4 regions of the Enterobacter cloacae complex sp. HYC003_NIDB genome follow, and region 4 is predicted to be linked to each of the others. Evidence: predicted binding sites of a transcription regulator. Region 4 holds the regulator's gene; each other region holds the start of a gene.
The links. The regulator PurR, encoded in region 4, represses purine synthesis genes. The targets are predictions, from matches to a motif close to CANGCAAACGTTTGCNTG.
Positions count from the first base shown of each region.

Region 1: glyA (serine hydroxymethyltransferase) is a predicted target of PurR. The motif match lies at 1,654-1,671, and genes of this name have one in related genera.
Region 2: gcvT (glycine cleavage system aminomethyltransferase GcvT) is a predicted target of PurR. The motif match lies at 922-939, and genes of this name have one in related genera.
Region 3: raiA (ribosome-associated translation inhibitor RaiA) is a predicted target of PurR. The motif match lies at 2,409-2,426, and genes of this name have one in related genera.

Region 1 is NZ_CP114220.1:1,307,005-1,311,049, forward strand. Features, by position in the region: gene glnB (nitrogen regulatory protein P-II) at 1-213, shown strand, start outside; gene hmpA (NO-inducible flavohemoprotein) at 294-1,484, opposite strand; gene glyA (serine hydroxymethyltransferase) at 1,789-3,042, shown strand; gene O1722_RS06270 (DoxX family protein) at 3,096-3,518, opposite strand; gene O1722_RS06275 (3-phenylpropionate MFS transporter) at 3,691-4,045, shown strand, end outside.
Region 2 is NZ_CP114220.1:905,072-909,116, forward strand. Features, by position in the region: gene ubiI (FAD-dependent 2-octaprenylphenol hydroxylase) at 1-600, shown strand, start outside; gene gcvT (glycine cleavage system aminomethyltransferase GcvT) at 998-2,092, shown strand; gene gcvH (glycine cleavage system protein GcvH) at 2,116-2,505, shown strand; gene gcvP (aminomethyl-transferring glycine dehydrogenase) at 2,630-4,045, shown strand, end outside.
Region 3 is NZ_CP114220.1:1,254,881-1,258,925, forward strand. Features, by position in the region: gene O1722_RS06020 (SMP-30/gluconolactonase/LRE family protein) at 1-552, shown strand, start outside; gene pheA (bifunctional chorismate mutase/prephenate dehydratase) at 549-1,709, opposite strand; Phe leader region at 1,740-1,865, opposite strand; gene pheL (pheA operon leader peptide PheL) at 1,817-1,864, opposite strand; gene raiA (ribosome-associated translation inhibitor RaiA) at 1,970-2,311, opposite strand; gene bamD (outer membrane protein assembly factor BamD) at 2,579-3,316, opposite strand; gene rluD (23S rRNA pseudouridine(1911/1915/1917) synthase RluD) at 3,448-4,045, shown strand, end outside.
Region 4 is NZ_CP114220.1:2,819,948-2,823,992, forward strand. Features, by position in the region: gene cydH (cytochrome bd-I oxidase subunit CydH) at 151-240, opposite strand; gene purR (HTH-type transcriptional repressor PurR) at 538-1,563, shown strand; gene punR (DNA-binding transcriptional activator PunR) at 1,581-2,492, opposite strand; gene punC (purine nucleoside transporter PunC) at 2,605-3,804, shown strand.

The DNA of each region.
Region 1 (4,045 bases), 1.5 Mb from region 4:
ACCGAGCTATACCGTGGCGCAGAGTACATGGTGGACTTTCTGCCGAAAGTGAAAATCGAGATTGTGGTGAGCGATGATATCGTCGATACCTGTGTGGATACCATCATCCGCACGGCGCAGACCGGTAAAATTGGCGACGGGAAAATCTTCGTCTTTGACGTGGCGCGCGTGATCCGTATCCGTACCGGCGAAGAAGACGACGCGGCGATTTAACATTCTTGCCGGGTGGCGCTGCGCGTACCCGGCCTAAAAAACCCTTCGTAGGCCCGTGCAAGCGCAGCGCCGCCGGGCGATTACAGCACTTTATGCGGGCCGAAACATTCGTAATGAATGTTGTCTTTATTCACGCCCAGGTCTACCAGCTGCTTCGCGGCATACTGCATAAACGCTACTGGCCCACAAACGTAGAACTGCATCCCCGGTGCGCTGAACGCCCCTTCATGCTGCCCTAAATTCATCAGGCCTTCGCTGTCGAAACGAGCCGCTGCGCGGTCTGCCTCCGTCGGCAGGCGATACCAGGTATGCGCGGTGAAACGCGGCAGGGTCGCTCCGAGCGCTTTGACTTCATCCGCAAAGGCGTGCACATCACCGTTCTCCGCCGCGTGGAACCAGTTAACCTGCGCGCTGTGGTTTGCTTTCGCCAGCGTATCCAGCATCGCCAGCATTGGCGTCTGACCTACGCCTGCGGAGATCAGCGTCACCGGGGTATTCGTTTCAACGGCCATAAAGAAATCGCCCGCCGGTGCCGCCAGATGGACCACGTCGCCCACGCTGGCTTCGTTATGCAGCCAGTTGGATACCTGACCGCCTTCCTCACGTTTAACCGCAATGCGATAGCCTTTGCCGTCTGGCTTGCGGGTCAGGGAGTACTGGCGAATCTCCTGGTGCGGGAAGCCTTCAGGCTTCAGCCAGACGCCCAGATACTGGCCCGGCTGGTAATCGGCAACCGGCTGACCGTCCACTGGCTCAAACTCAAAGCTGGTGATCAGTGCGCTGCGCGGGGTTTTCTCAACGATGCGGAAGGCGCGCGTGCCTTCCCAGCCGCCATTCTTGCTGGCGTTTTCGCTGTAGATCTGCGCTTCACGGTTGATGAATACGTTTGCCAGTACGCCATAGGCCTTACCCCAGGCATCCAGTACTTCCTGGCCCGGGCTGAACATTTCGTCCAGGGTTGCCAGCAGGTGACTGCCGACGATGTTGTACTGCTCAGGTTTGATCTGGAAGCTGGTGTGCTTCTGGGCGATTTTTTCCACCGCAGGCAGCAGAGCCGGCAGGTTTTCGATGTTGCTGGCATAGGCGGCAATAGCGTTAAACAGCGCTTCGCGCTGATCGCCGTTACGCTGGTTGCTCATGTTGAAAATCTCTTTGAGCTCCGGGTTATGCGCGAACATGCGATCGTAGAAATGGGCGGTCAGTTTAGGACCCGTTTCAACCAGCAGGGGGATTGTGGCTTTCACGGTAGCGATGGTTTGGGCGTCGAGCATAGCAGCTTCCTTCTGATGTTACTTTAATGATGTATTTTATATGCATCTTATAAAAATACCCCTGCAATGTAAATGGTTCTTTGCATCGTGAAAAATATGCATCACAAAGCTGAAAAGAAATCCGTTGAAAATGGCGAGAGCTTTATTGCTCAAACCCTTGCGTGGCGTGGAGGTAAACGTTTGCGTAAAATCGTTTGTCAAGACCTGTTATCGCAGAACTATTCAGTTATACTGTTGCCCGTCGTCCAACAGGACTGCCTTTTCAGGCCAAAAATTTACTTGTTAGCTGAGTCAGGAGATGCGGATGTTAAAGCGTGAAATGAACATTGCCGATTATGATGCCGAACTGTGGCAGGCTATGGAGCAGGAAAAAGTACGTCAGGAAGAGCACATCGAACTGATCGCCTCCGAAAACTACACCAGCCCGCGCGTGATGCAGGCGCAGGGTTCTCAGCTGACCAACAAATATGCTGAAGGTTATCCGGGCAAGCGCTACTACGGCGGTTGCGAATACGTTGATATCGTTGAGCAGCTGGCGATTGACCGTGCGAAAGAACTCTTTGGCGCTGACTACGCGAACGTCCAGCCGCACTCTGGCTCTCAGGCTAACTTCGCTGTTTACACCGCGCTGTTGCAGCCGGGCGATACCGTTCTGGGTATGAACCTGGCGCAGGGCGGCCACCTGACTCACGGCTCCCCGGTTAACTTCTCTGGCAAACTGTACAATATCATCCCTTACGGTATTGATGAGTCCGGTAAAATTGACTACGAAGACATGGCGAAGCAGGCCAAAGAGCACAAGCCGAAGATGATCATCGGTGGCTTCTCTGCTTACTCCGGCATCGTTGACTGGGCAAAAATGCGTGAAATCGCTGACAGCATCGGCGCGTACCTGTTCGTCGACATGGCGCACGTTGCCGGTCTGATTGCGGCAGGCGTTTACCCGAACCCGGTTCCACATGCGCACGTTGTGACCACCACCACCCACAAAACCCTGGCAGGTCCACGCGGTGGCCTGATCCTGGCGAAAGGCGGTGACGAAGAGCTGTATAAAAAACTGAACTCCGCCGTGTTCCCAAGCGCCCAGGGCGGCCCGCTGATGCACGTTATCGCCGCGAAAGCCGTCGCGCTGAAAGAAGCGATGGAGCCAGAGTTCAAGGTTTACCAGCAGCAGGTTGCTAAAAACGCCAAAGCGATGGTGGAAGTGTTCCTGAACCGTGGCTACAAAGTGGTGTCTGGCGGGACTGAAAACCACCTGTTCCTGCTGGACCTGGTTGATAAGAACCTGACCGGTAAAGAAGCTGACGCTGCCCTCGGCCGCGCCAACATCACCGTGAACAAAAACAGCGTGCCAAACGATCCGAAGAGCCCGTTCGTGACCTCCGGTATCCGTATCGGTTCTCCGGCCGTAACTCGCCGTGGCTTTAAAGAAGCGGAAGTGAAAGAGCTGGCGGGCTGGATGTGTGACGTTCTGGACAACATCAATGACGACGCGGTTATCGAGCGCGTTAAAGGTAAAGTGCTGGACATCTGCGCACGCTTCCCGGTTTACGCATAATTCTCTGCGTCGCAAAACTGAAAAAGGCCGCTCATGCGGCCTTTTTTTATGGGCTAACGTCGGTCAAGGGAGATGGCCCCCGGCCCGGTAATCGCCAGCAAAATAAAGGCGCCAGCGATACTTACATTTTTGTAGAAGTTAATCATATTTGGCAGAACCGCATCGCCCGTCATATCCCAGTAGTGGTGACCAATCACCGCTGTTCCCAGCGTATAGAAGACAAAGATCACCGCGAGGGGGCGGGTGAAAAAGCCCAGTACAATCAGAATCGCGGCGGGGACTTCCATCACCACCGCAACAATGGCGGCCAGCATGGGCATGGGGGCGCCGAGCGACGTCATATACTGAACGGTGCCGCTAAACCCCGTCAGCTTGGGATAACCGAAAATAATAAACAGGACCACAATAGCAATGCGGGCAATTAAAAGCAGGAAAGAACGAGAGGAGCCGAAATCGAAATAACGTAAGCTGTTCATGGCAAACGACCTCTTCAGGCGATGTCTTATAAACGTAATACAGTTTTACCGCTCTCGCCATACGCTGTCCGGCTGGTGATGATGTTAATTTATCGTTAATTTATAGCGCGCTAACGACTTGCTAAAGTCAGGGATTAACGCCAGACTATCGCCTCCATTTCGGGAGGGATTCATGGTCTTGCATTCCACGCGCTGGCTGGCGCTCAGCTATTTCACCTATTTCTTTAGTTACGGTATTTTTTTGCCTTTCTGGAGCGTCTGGCTCAAGGGAATTGGTCTGACGCCTGAGACCATTGGCATCCTGCTGGGCGCGGGGCTGGTGGCACGTTTCCTGGGTAGCCTGCTGATTGCGCCCCGCGTCAGCGATCCCTCCTTACTGATTAAAGCGGTGCGAATTCTGGCCCTGCTGACGCTGGTCTTTGCGGCCTGCTTCTGGGTCAGCCATCAGTTTGCCTGGCTGATGGTGGTAATGGTTGGCTTTAATCTGTTCTTCTCCCCGCTGGTGCCGCTGACGGATGCCCTGGCGA
Region 2 (4,045 bases), 1.9 Mb from region 4:
GCGCGCCAGATTTTCCATAATGACGGCATTCTGGCCTTCCTGCCGCTTGCCGATCCGCATCTCTGCTCCATCGTCTGGTCTTTAGAGCCGGAGAAAGCGCAGCAGATGCAGGAGGCGACGCCGGATGCCTTCAGTCAGGCGCTATGCGTGGCGTTTGATAACCGTCTGGGCCTGTGCATGCTTGAAAGCGAACGCCAGACGTTTCCGTTAACCGGTCGCTACGCGCGTCAGTTTGCCGCGCACCGTCTGGCGCTGGTGGGGGATGCGGCGCATACCATTCATCCGCTGGCCGGGCAGGGGGTGAACCTCGGCTTTATGGACGCGGCTGAGCTGGTTGAAGAGCTGCGTCGCCTGCATCGGGAAGGTAAAGATATTGGTCAGCATCTGTATCTGCGTCGCTACGAGCGCAGCCGCAAACACAGTGCGGCGATGATGCTGGCGGGGATGCAGGGTTTCCGCGAGCTGTTTGCCGGAGCGAATCCGGCGAAAAAACTGCTGCGCGATATTGGCCTCAAGCTGGCCGACACTCTTCCCGGCGTAAAACCGCAGCTTCTTCGTCAGGCAATGGGCCTCAACGATCTTCCCGACTGGTTACGTTAATCTCGATCCCCGTCACACTTTATTTTCCCGGCCTCCGCGCCGGGGAAATTTCCTCGTTTGAAATAATCTAATTTCACGTCATTTTTCGCATTAGAAAATCTAATCTTACTATTTTTATGTTACGGAAATTCGGCCCGTTTTTCCGCACGAAATATCACCATCTGCTAAATTCTGTTAGATCATTGTTAATTTTATGCGGGTTTAATCGCATTTTCCCAGTGAATAACTCTGTAGGCTTTTCAGCGATTTTTGGTCATAAGCTAATGTGATGACCCGTTTTACCTTATGGTTAACCGCCGGTTTCGGTGGTAAGTTCAGGTAAAAGAGAACGTTTGCGTCGGCCCCCGATCGCGAGGCCGACACCGGGTTTCACGGTGAATTTTTCAACGAGGAAAAGATGGCTCAACAGACTCCTTTGTACGAACAGCACGTGTTGTGCGGTGCTCGCATGGTGGACTTCCACGGCTGGATGATGCCGCTGCACTACGGCTCGCAGATTGATGAGCACCACGCGGTGCGCACCGATGCCGGTATGTTCGACGTGTCTCATATGACGATTGTCGACCTGCGCGGTAGCCGCACCCGGGAGTTTTTGCGTTATCTGCTGGCAAACGACGTCGCCAAACTGAAAACGCCGGGCAAAGCGCTCTATACCGGCATGCTCAATGCCTCTGGCGGCGTGATTGACGACCTCATCGTCTACTACTTCACCGAAGATTTCTTCCGCCTCGTTGTAAACTCCGCCACCCGCGAAAAAGACCTCTCCTGGATTTCCCAACACGCTGAACCTTACGCCATTGACATCACCGTCCGTGACGATCTGTCGCTGATTGCGGTGCAGGGGCCAAACGCCCAGGCAAAAGCCGCGTCTCTGTTCAGCGACGAGCAGCGCAAAGCCACCGAAGGCATGAAGCCGTTCTTCGGCGTGCAGGCGGGGGATCTGTTTATCGCCACCACCGGCTACACCGGTGAAGCGGGCTACGAAATTGCCATGCCGAACGAGAAGGCCGCTGATTTCTGGCGTGCGCTGGTGGAGGCGGGCGTGAAGCCTGCGGGCCTGGGCGCGCGCGATACGCTGCGTCTGGAAGCGGGGATGAACCTCTACGGTCAGGAGATGGACGAAGGCGTCTCTCCGCTGGCCGCCAACATGGGCTGGACCATCGCATGGGAACCGGCCGACCGTGATTTTATTGGCCGTGAAGCGCTGGAGATGCAGCGCGAGAAGGGCACTGAACAGCTGGTTGGCCTGGTGATGAAAGAAAAAGGCGTGCTGCGCGGCGAGCTGCCGGTGCGTTTCACCGATGCCGATGGCAATCATCGCGAAGGCGTGATCACCAGCGGAACGTTCTCCCCGACGCTCGGCTACAGTATTGCCCTGGCACGCGTGCCGGCGGGGATTGGCGAAACGGCGGTGGTGCAGATCCGCAACCGCGAAATGCCGGTCAACGTGACCAAACCGATTTTTGTTCGCGCCGGTAAGCCGGTCGCCTAACTATTTTTATCAGGAGAACTTCAATGAGCAATGTGCCAGCAGAACTGAAATACAGCAAAGAACACGAGTGGCTGCGCAAAGAGGCGGACGGCACTTACACCGTTGGGATCACCGAGCACGCGCAGGAGCTGCTGGGCGACATGGTGTTTGTTGACCTGCCGGAAGTGGGCGCAACCGTGAGCGCAGGCGACGACTGTGCGGTGGCGGAATCCGTTAAAGCGGCCTCTGACATCTACGCCCCGGTGAGCGGTGAAATTGTTGCCGTGAACGACGCGCTGAGCGACTCCCCGGAGCTGGTCAACAGCGAACCGTATGAAGGCGGCTGGATCTTCAAGATCAAAGCCAGCGACGAAGCGCAGGTTGCCGCGCTGCTGGATGCGACCGCGTACGAAGCACTGTTAGAAGACGAGTAATCAGTAATTCCCCTCTCCCTTTGGGAGAGGGCAGGGGTGAGGGTGCCAATCTTCCCCTCACCCTAACCCTCTCCCAAAGGGAGAGGGAACTTAAATTCACTGCACGTTTCAGGAACCATCGCTCATGACACAGACTTTAAGCCAGCTTGAAAACCGTGGCGCCTTCATTGAACGTCACATTGGGCCGGATGCTCAGCAACAGCAGGAGATGCTGAAGACAGTTGGCGCGGATTCATTAAACGCACTGATCGGCCAGATCGTGCCAAAAGACATCCAGCTTGCTACGCCGCCGCAGGTAGGCGAGTCCACGACGGAGTTCGCCTCGCTGGCGGAGCTGAAGGCCATCGCCGGCCTTAACAAGCGCTATAAGTCTTATATCGGCATGGGCTACACCAACGTGCAGTTACCGCCGGTGATCCTGCGTAATATGCTGGAAAACCCGGGCTGGTATACCGCTTATACCCCGTATCAGCCAGAAGTCTCCCAGGGCCGTCTGGAAGCGCTGCTGAACTTCCAGCAGGTGACGCTGGATCTGACCGGTATGGATATCGCCTCTGCCTCGCTGCTGGACGAAGCCACCGCCGCCGCCGAAGCGATGGCGATGGCGAAGCGCGTGAGCAAGCTGAAAAACGCCAACCGCTTCTTCGTCGCGGCGGACGTGCATCCCCAGACGCTGGACGTGGTGCGCACCCGTGCGGAAACCTTCGGCTTTGAGGTGATTGTCGACGACGCTGAAAAAGTGCTGGATCACCAGGACGTCTTCGGCGTGCTGTTGCAGCAGGTGGGCACCACCGGCGAAGTACACGACTACGGCGCACTGATCGCCGAGCTAAAATCCCGTAGGGTTATTATTAGCGTCGCCGCTGATTTTATGGCACTGGTGCTGCTGACGGCGCCAGGTAAACAGGGCGCGGATATTGTCTTCGGCTCAGCCCAGCGTTTCGGCGTGCCGATGGGCTACGGCGGCCCGCACGCGGCGTTCTTTGGCGCGAAAGATGAATTTAAACGTTCCATGCCAGGCCGTATTATCGGCGTATCGAAAGATGCCGCCGGTAACACCGCGCTGCGCATGGCGATGCAGACCCGCGAGCAGCATATCCGCCGCGAGAAAGCGAACTCCAATATCTGTACCTCGCAGGTACTGCTGGCTAACATTGCCAGCCTGTACGCGGTGTTCCACGGTCCGGCAGGCCTGAAGCGCATTGCCAGCCGCATCCACCGTCTGGCCGATATCCTGGCCTGCGGTCTGCAACAGAAAGGTCTCAGACTGCGTCATGAACACTATTTCGATACCCTGTGCGTCGAGGTGGCAGACAAAGCGGCCGTGCTGGCGCGCGCCGAGGCAGCGCAAATCAACCTGCGCAGCGACATTCACAATGCGGTCGGCATTACGCTGGACGAAAGCACCACCCGTGACGATATCCTGACCCTGTTCAACGTATTGCTGGGTGACGCACACGGTCTGGACGTTGATACGCTCGACAAAGAGGTTGCGCTCGACAGCCGCTCCATTCAGGAAAGCATGCTGCGCGACGACGCG
Region 3 (4,045 bases), 1.6 Mb from region 4:
CAGGGACGGTTTTATGCGGGCACGTTCTGGGGGCCGGGAGATTATAACGGCGCCATGCTGATGCGTATCGACAACGACCTGACGCCGCAAGTGATCCAGTGCGATATTCACGGGCATAACGGTTTAGCGTTTAGTCCTGATAAACGGTGGATGTTTACTTCTGATACGCCGAACGGCGTGATCTACCGTACGCCGCTTGATGAGCAGGGAGAACCCGGTAAGCGCGAAGAGTTTCGCCGGTTTAGCGAGGGAGAAGGTATACCCGACGGTGCGGCAATGGATGAGGAAGGCTGCTACTGGAGCGCACTGTTTGACGGCTGGCGTATCGCACGGTTTTCACCGCAAGGCGAACAGCTGGAAGAGTATCGGCTGCCGGTACGCTGCCCGACAATGGTCTGCTTTGGCGGCGACGATATGAAAACGCTGTTTATCACCACCACGCGGGAAAATATGGAGGCGGAGGAGCTGGCGAAATATCCGCTTTCCGGTGCCATCTTCACCCTGCCTGTAAATGTGGCAGGGATGAAGAAAAGCCGCTTTATCGAACGTTAAGCCGGATCGACCGGGACCACGTTTTCGCTCGGATAGCAGCCCAGCACTTTCATGGAGCGTGTGATCTCGCCCAGTTCGCGCAGGGCTTTCTGCATGGACGCAGACTCCAGGTTGGCCTGAACGTCGAGATAAAACATTTCTTCCCACGGGTTGCCATGTATTGGGCGGGATTCCAGCTTCGTCATGATCAGGTTGTGATTACGCAGCACCAGCAGCGCTTCAACCAGCGCACCCGCCTGCTGGCCGGTCGCCATCAGCAGGGTGGTTTTCGCCGGGACCTGGTCCGACACGTTGATGGCCTTGCGGGCCAGAACCACGAAACGGGTGATATTCTGCGTCTGGTTGGCCAGATTGCGTTCCAGCACCTGTAAGCCATACAGCGCGCCGCCCGCTTCGCTACCGAGAGCCGCGACGGCAGAAGAGTTTGCCTGCGCCACTTTTTCCATCGCCGCCGAGGTGCTTTCGGTGTATTCAATTTTCCAGTGCGGATAACGGTTCAGGAACTGGCTGCACTGCTGGAACGGCTGCGGGTGGCTGTACACCGTTTCGATCTGACTCAGATCGGTTGAGCCAGAGACCAGCACACAGTGATCGATAGGGATAGTCAACTCGCCGACTAACGACAGGCTGGTGTGCTGGAGCAGATCGTAAACATCGTTGATGGCGCCGGAACTGGTGTTCTCAATAGGCACCACGGCGTAATCTGCCTGGCCGGTTTCGACCTGGTTGAAGATGTCTGCAAATTTCGCGCAGCCGCTCTCAATAAACTCTTCGAAATGTCGGGCTGCGTACTGGCGAGCCGCCAGGTGAGAATAGGAGCCTTTCGGGCCGAGGAAAGCGATACGAGCAGAGTGCGGGTTGGTTTTGTTCAGATGCTGCTGGAGCAGGGCTTGTTGCGTCAGAACGGAGTCTTCGATGATGAGCTGGAACAGGCGGGTGATGTAGTGCGCATCCAGATGATGCGCTTTGCCGAGTTGAATCAACCGTTCCAGTAAATCACGTTCGCGATCGATATCGCGCACCGGCCGATGGGACTCGAGCTTGGCTTTGCCCACTTCAACGGCGAGCGCGCGGCGTTCTGCCAGCAGGGCCAGTAATTTTTCGTCGAGTGCACTGATTTTTACGCGTAAATCCAGGAGCGGGTTTTCCGGTGTCATAGTGTTGTCTGTCTCATTTTATCGTTATCAATAAAAAAGGCCTCCCGGTGTGGGAGGCCTTGTTGTTCGTCTTCGCATTCTTTATCACACGACGAAACGCCTCCCGGTCAGGGGAAGGTAAAAAAGAATGCGAAGAAAAACGGCGTCTGTTTCATAAAGTCATCCTGAAATTGATAGGGTTAAAGTACCTGCACTGTTTTGATCCTGTCAATAAAAAACGCGCCCGAAGGCGCGTTGTCGGTACACTCAATTTTAGAGGATTACTCTTCTTCAACTTCTTCCGCGAAGCTGGCGTCTTTCACCGAGGTTGCGGCGCGACGTGCTTCACCTTTGTGTTGCACTTTATTGAGCTGCCGTTCCAGCTTGTTGATCAAATCGTTAATTGCGGTGTACATATCCTCGTGTTTTGCGCTGGCGACCAGATGGCCGTTTGGAGTATTGATAGTTGCATCAGCGATGAAACCCTGCGGCTCCTTGGACAGGATGATATGTGGATTAATCAAATGTGTTTGCCATTTATCCAGTTTGGCGAGACGGTCTGCGACGTGCTGGCGGATTGCCGGAGTAATTTCCATTTGTTTACTGGTAATGTTCATTGTCATAAATTTTACCTCTTGTCTTTCCGTCTTGGTGATTCCAGCATACCCGACCTAATGTCAAAATGTGTGATTTAGATCACGTTATTTTGTCGGTTTTTGTCAGGGAATCTTTTTTGTGAGGCAGGGCAGGAAGAGGTGAGATTTACCTTGTCGAAGCCAACAATTGCGGTCATAGTTGAATGGATGTGTTGAAGCTAAACCGCTTCAGCGTAAGTCTGAAAGAATAAAAAAACGGCAGCCCGCGGGCTGCCGTTATGCGTTGTAGCGGTATCAGGTGTTGCTGCTGTTCGCGGCGATGATTTTCGCCACTTTGTCAGCCTGAGCCGTCATCTGCATCTGGCGATACGCATTCTCCATCAGCTTCAGGCCATCACGCGTGGCCTGGGTATCCGGATAATCACGCAGCATGCCTTCTACACGGTTAACCACGGCAACCCATGCGCCACGGCGGGTGTAGTATTCCGCAACGGAGTACTCATACTTCGCCAGACGATCTTTCAGGAATACCAGACGCTTAGTGGCATCGGTAATGTACTGGCTGTTCGGGTAGCTACGCACCAGTTTGGAGAAGTCATTGAAAGCATCACGCGCATGTTGCGGGTCACGGTCGGAACGATCCACCCCGAAGAAGCCCTGCAATGCACTATCATCCAGCGCCATGTTAGTCAGGCCGCGCATGTACATCACGTAATCGATGTTAGGATGGGTAGGGTTCAGACGCATGAAACGATCGATGGTTGCCTGAGCCAGCGGCAGATCGGCATTTTTGTAGTAGGCGTAGATAAGATCTAACTGTACCTGCTGCGAATACGGGCCAAACGGATAGCGATTATCCAACGCTTCCAGTTGCGTTATCGCCTGTTTCCAGTTACCGTCCTGCAACTTTTGTTGTGCAGTCGCATAGATTTCATTCGGCGGATTGTCAGGGACCTGTTCATTCGAACCGGAGCAGCCCACCAAAGCCAGGCTCAACGTGGCCGCTGCCACCAGATATTTCATGCGCGTCATGACGTTTTGACTTTCCTCAAATGTTTGTCCGGGAGAAACTCAGTTCCTGCTCCCGATTAAGACCAGCTACAATAGCACACTATATTAAACGGCAAAGCCGTAAAACCCAACGTTAAACGAAGAAGCAGTTTATGGCACAACGAGTAGAACTCACCGCAACAGTCTCCGAAAATCAGCTCGGTCAACGCTTAGATCAGGCTTTGGCCGAATTGTTCCCTGATTATTCGCGTTCACGCATAAAAGAATGGATCCTTGACCAGCGCGTGCTGGTAAACGGCAAGATCTGGGACAAACCAAAAGAGAAAGTGTTTGGTGGGGAAGCTGTCGCCATCAATGCTGAAATCGAAGAGGAAGTCCGCTTCGAGCCGCAGGATATCCCGCTGGATATCGTCTACGAAGATGACGACATTCTGGTCATCAACAAGCCGCGCGACTTTGTTGTTCACCCGGGCGCGGGCAATCCTGACGGTACGGTACTTAACGCTCTCCTTCATTATTATCCGCCGATTGCCGATGTACCGCGTGCCGGTATCGTTCACCGTCTGGATAAAGACACCACGGGTCTGATGGTGGTGGCGAAGACGGTTCCCGCCCAGACTCGCCTGGTGGAATCGTTGCAACTGCGCGAAATCACCCGTGAGTATGAAGCGGTGGCGATTGGTCATATGACCTCTGGCGGCACGGTGGAAGAGCCTATCAGCCGTCACCCAACCAAGCGTACGCATATGT
Region 4 (4,045 bases):
GGATACCGTGCCATAACCCGGCACAGAACTAAGAAGTCAAAAGCATGACATCAATCACAAAAAATGAGAAGTTAACATTTTGGCAAAAGATTTTTGCCGGAGAGGTAACAATAGCGGCAAGAGAGGGAGAAGGTTCTCCCCCCTCCTGAATCAGTGCAGCGCAGCGGTTAAACCACCCGCAACAATCAGGGCAAGAACAACAATGGTGGTAAACAGCGAAAACTTCAGATCGGTACTCATCAATTTTTCTCCTTTTATTCACCCTACGAAAAGTGAGCTTGCTCATTTTTACACAGTTCAGGTCAAAAATCTTCCAGGATTTAAGCGGATATCCACTTTACCTCTTCCCCTTTTCATCAAGATAGGACAAAATTCCACGCTAAATTTATTAGCGTACCGGCCACTGACCCCCTCCTGACGTCCTGTGTCGTTTTCCCGGCGTGTCGCAACTCATGTTTGCGTGATAAGGGTGAGAGAAGGCAAACGTTTACCTTCAATTTTTTCAGGAGCTTAGGATATGGTCTGGAGTGACATTTAATGGCAACAATTAAAGACGTAGCAAAACGCGCAAACGTTTCCACCACAACCGTATCACATGTTATTAACAAAACGCGTTTCGTCGCTGAAGAGACGCGTAATGCCGTCTGGGCGGCAATCAAAGAACTGCACTACTCGCCAAGTGCCGTCGCCCGCAGCCTGAAGGTTAATCACACCAAATCGATTGGCCTGCTGGCCACCAGCAGTGAAGCGGCCTACTTTGCTGAAATCATCGAAGCCGTTGAAAAAAACTGCTTCCAGAAAGGCTATACCCTGATTCTGGGCAACGCGTGGAACAACATTGAAAAACAGCGCGCTTACCTGTCAATGATGGCGCAAAAGCGCGTCGACGGCCTGCTGGTAATGTGTTCTGAATACCCTGAGTCGGTCCTTTCCATGCTGGAAGAGTATCGCCACATTCCGATGGTGGTCATGGACTGGGGCGAAGCGCGCGCAGACTTCACCGACTCCGTAATTGATAACGCCTTTGAAGGCGGCTACATGGCGGGGCGTTATCTGGTAGAACGCGGTCATCGTGAAATTGGCGTGATCCCGGGTCCGCTGGAGCGTAACACCGGAGCTGGCCGTCTGGCCGGTTTCATGAAAGCGATGGAAGAGGCGCTGATCACCGTGCCGGAAAACTGGATTGTTCAGGGCGACTTCGAGCCGGAGTCGGGCTATCGCGCCATGCAGCAGATCGTCTCCCAGCCGCATCGCCCTACCGCGGTGTTCTGCGGCGGCGACATCATGGCGATGGGCGCGCTCTGCGCGGCGGATGAACTCGGCCTGCGCGTCCCGCAGGATATCTCGGTGATCGGCTATGACAACGTGCGCAACGCCCGCTTCTTTACCCCGGCGCTGACCACCATTCACCAGCCGAAAGATTCGCTGGGTGAAACGGCCTTCAACATGCTGCTGGACAGGATCGTCAACAAGCGTGAACAGTCCCAGTCCATTGAAGTTCACCCGCGCCTGATTGAACGCCGTTCCGTTGCGGACGGTCCGTTCCGCGACTACCGTCGTTAATCACTTTACGGGACCAGCTATGCTGGTTCCCGCAACCACTCCCGGTTCAGCGTTTCGCTGTCGCCCAGATAATCCAGCAGCCAGTCCATGGCGGGCGAGACGTCGTTTTGCTGCCACGTCAGACAGCACGCGGCATCCGGGAAGGGGTTTTCCAGCGTCAAGGCCACCCACTCTCCCGCATCGATGCGCGGGCGCGCAAAATGCACCGGCACCATGCCAACGCACAGCCCCGCGCTCAGACAGGTGGCCGACGACTCCCAGTCCGGCGCGACCACGCGGCGCTGATTATCCAGCAGCCAGGTAATGCGCTTGGGCAGCGAGCGGGAGGTATCTTCCAGCACCAGCGAGGGCCAGTTGCGTAAGGTGTCATCGCTCAGCGGACCTTCCTGCGCCGCCAGCGGGTGATCGCGCGCGACCACGCAGGTCCAGCTCAGCATGCCCATGTCGCGAAACGCGTAGCGCCCCCCAACCGGGATCGCCTGGGTTGCACCAATCGCCATCTCCGCCCTGCCGTCCGCCAGCGCATCCCAGACGCCGTTGAACACTTCCTGCGAAACACGCAGTTCGACGTCGGAAAAATGACGATAGAAATCGACGATCATCTGCCGGGTCCGCTCCGGCTTAACGATGTTATCCACCGCGATAGCGAGATGCCCGCGCCAGCCGTTGGCGATCTGCTGGCACTGCTCACGGGTGATCTGCATTTTTTTGATAACAGACCGCCCTTCCTTCAAAAACCACGCTCCGGCAGGCGTGAGCTCCACGTCGCGATGGCGCCGCTCGAACAGCGGGACCGCCAGCCACGCTTCCAGCTGGCGCACCGTATAGCTGATAGCCGAGGGAACGCGATGCAGCTCCTGGGCGGCACCGGTAAAGCTGCCGTTACGCGCCACGGCATCAACCACTTCAAGGGAATAATCTGACCACATCTTTAGCCTGCAAATTTTTTGAATGCACCCGCCAAATATTAGCGTTTCACAAGCCGCTTTGCACTCCCTACACTCTGCGCCAACGTACACCTGCCTCCTCAGGAGAAAAAAAGTGCAACCCAGGAAAGGATTTTTAGTCTGGCTCGGCGGCTTAAGCGTGCTGGGCTTTTTGGCGACCGATATGTATCTGCCCGCGTTCGCCGCGATGCAGGAAGATTTGCAAACCCCTGCCGCCGCCATCAGCGCCAGTTTAAGTTTGTTCCTCGCTGGCTTTGCTTTTGCGCAATTGCTGTGGGGGCCGCTCTCGGATCGTTTTGGCCGTAAGCCCGTCCTGTTGTTGGGGCTGGCGATTTTTGCCGTAGGCTGTCTGGGCATGATGTGGGTCCGCGATGCCGCCTGGCTGCTGGCGCTGCGCTTTATTCAGGCGGTCGGTGTCTGCGCCGCTGCGGTCACCTGGCAGGCGCTGGTGACCGATTACTACCCCGCCTCGCGCACTAACCGCATATTCGCCACTATTATGCCGCTGGTCGGCCTGTCGCCGGCGCTTGCCCCGTTACTGGGCAGCTGGATCCTCGCGCATTTCGACTGGCAGGCTATTTTCGCCACGCTCTTTGCTATTACGCTGGTCCTGATGCTGCCTGCTTTCGGGCTTAAACCTGCGCATAAAAAAGAGACGCATCCGGACGCAAAGCCCATCACCTTTACCTCTTTACTGCGGTCGAAAGCCTATCGCGGTAACGTGCTGATTTATGCTGCCTGCTCTGCCAGCTTCTTTGCCTGGCTGACCGGTTCGCCGTTCATTCTGCATGACATGGGCTACAGCCCGGCGGCTATCGGCCTGAGCTATGTACCACAGACCATCGCCTTCCTGGTGGGTGGCTATGGCTGTCGCGCCGCGCTGCAAAAATGGGAAGGCCAACAGATGCTGCCCTGGCTGCTGGTGCTGTATGCCCTAAGCGTGATTGCGACCTGGGCTGTCGGCTTTATTCCCGGCGCCGGGCTTGCAGAAATTTTGATTCCGTTCTGCGTCATGGCGATCGCTAACGGGGCTATCTACCCTATCGTTGTAGCCCAGGCGTTGCGTCCATTCCCGCAGGCGACAGGCCGCGCTGCCGCGCTGCAAAATACCCTGCAACTTGGCCTGTGCTTCCTGGCAAGTCTCGTGGTCTCTGCGTTGATTGCAACCCCGCTGCTCACCACCACCAGCGTGATGCTGGTCACCGTTGCGCTGGCGGGATTGGGCTATCGCATGCAGTCCTCAGCCCATCGCGAGCAGAGTGAAAACGCGCAGACAGAAACGTCGCACGCCTGATTGCGCGGGAAACTATGTTAAATACCAGTGATTAGGTTGCTAACAATTTTCTGTTGAATCACCAAATTTTGCGGCCTATACTAAATTTGGTTCGATTAAATACGATAAATATTAAGTGTTAACGGGAGCCGGAGCGCTCCCGTTTTACCATGGAAGGCATTTCGGCAAGGGTTATCTCCCTTCCTCTGTTCTACGTCGGATATTAGCCTCGCGGGCATTTACCGTGAGATTTCTCACAAAC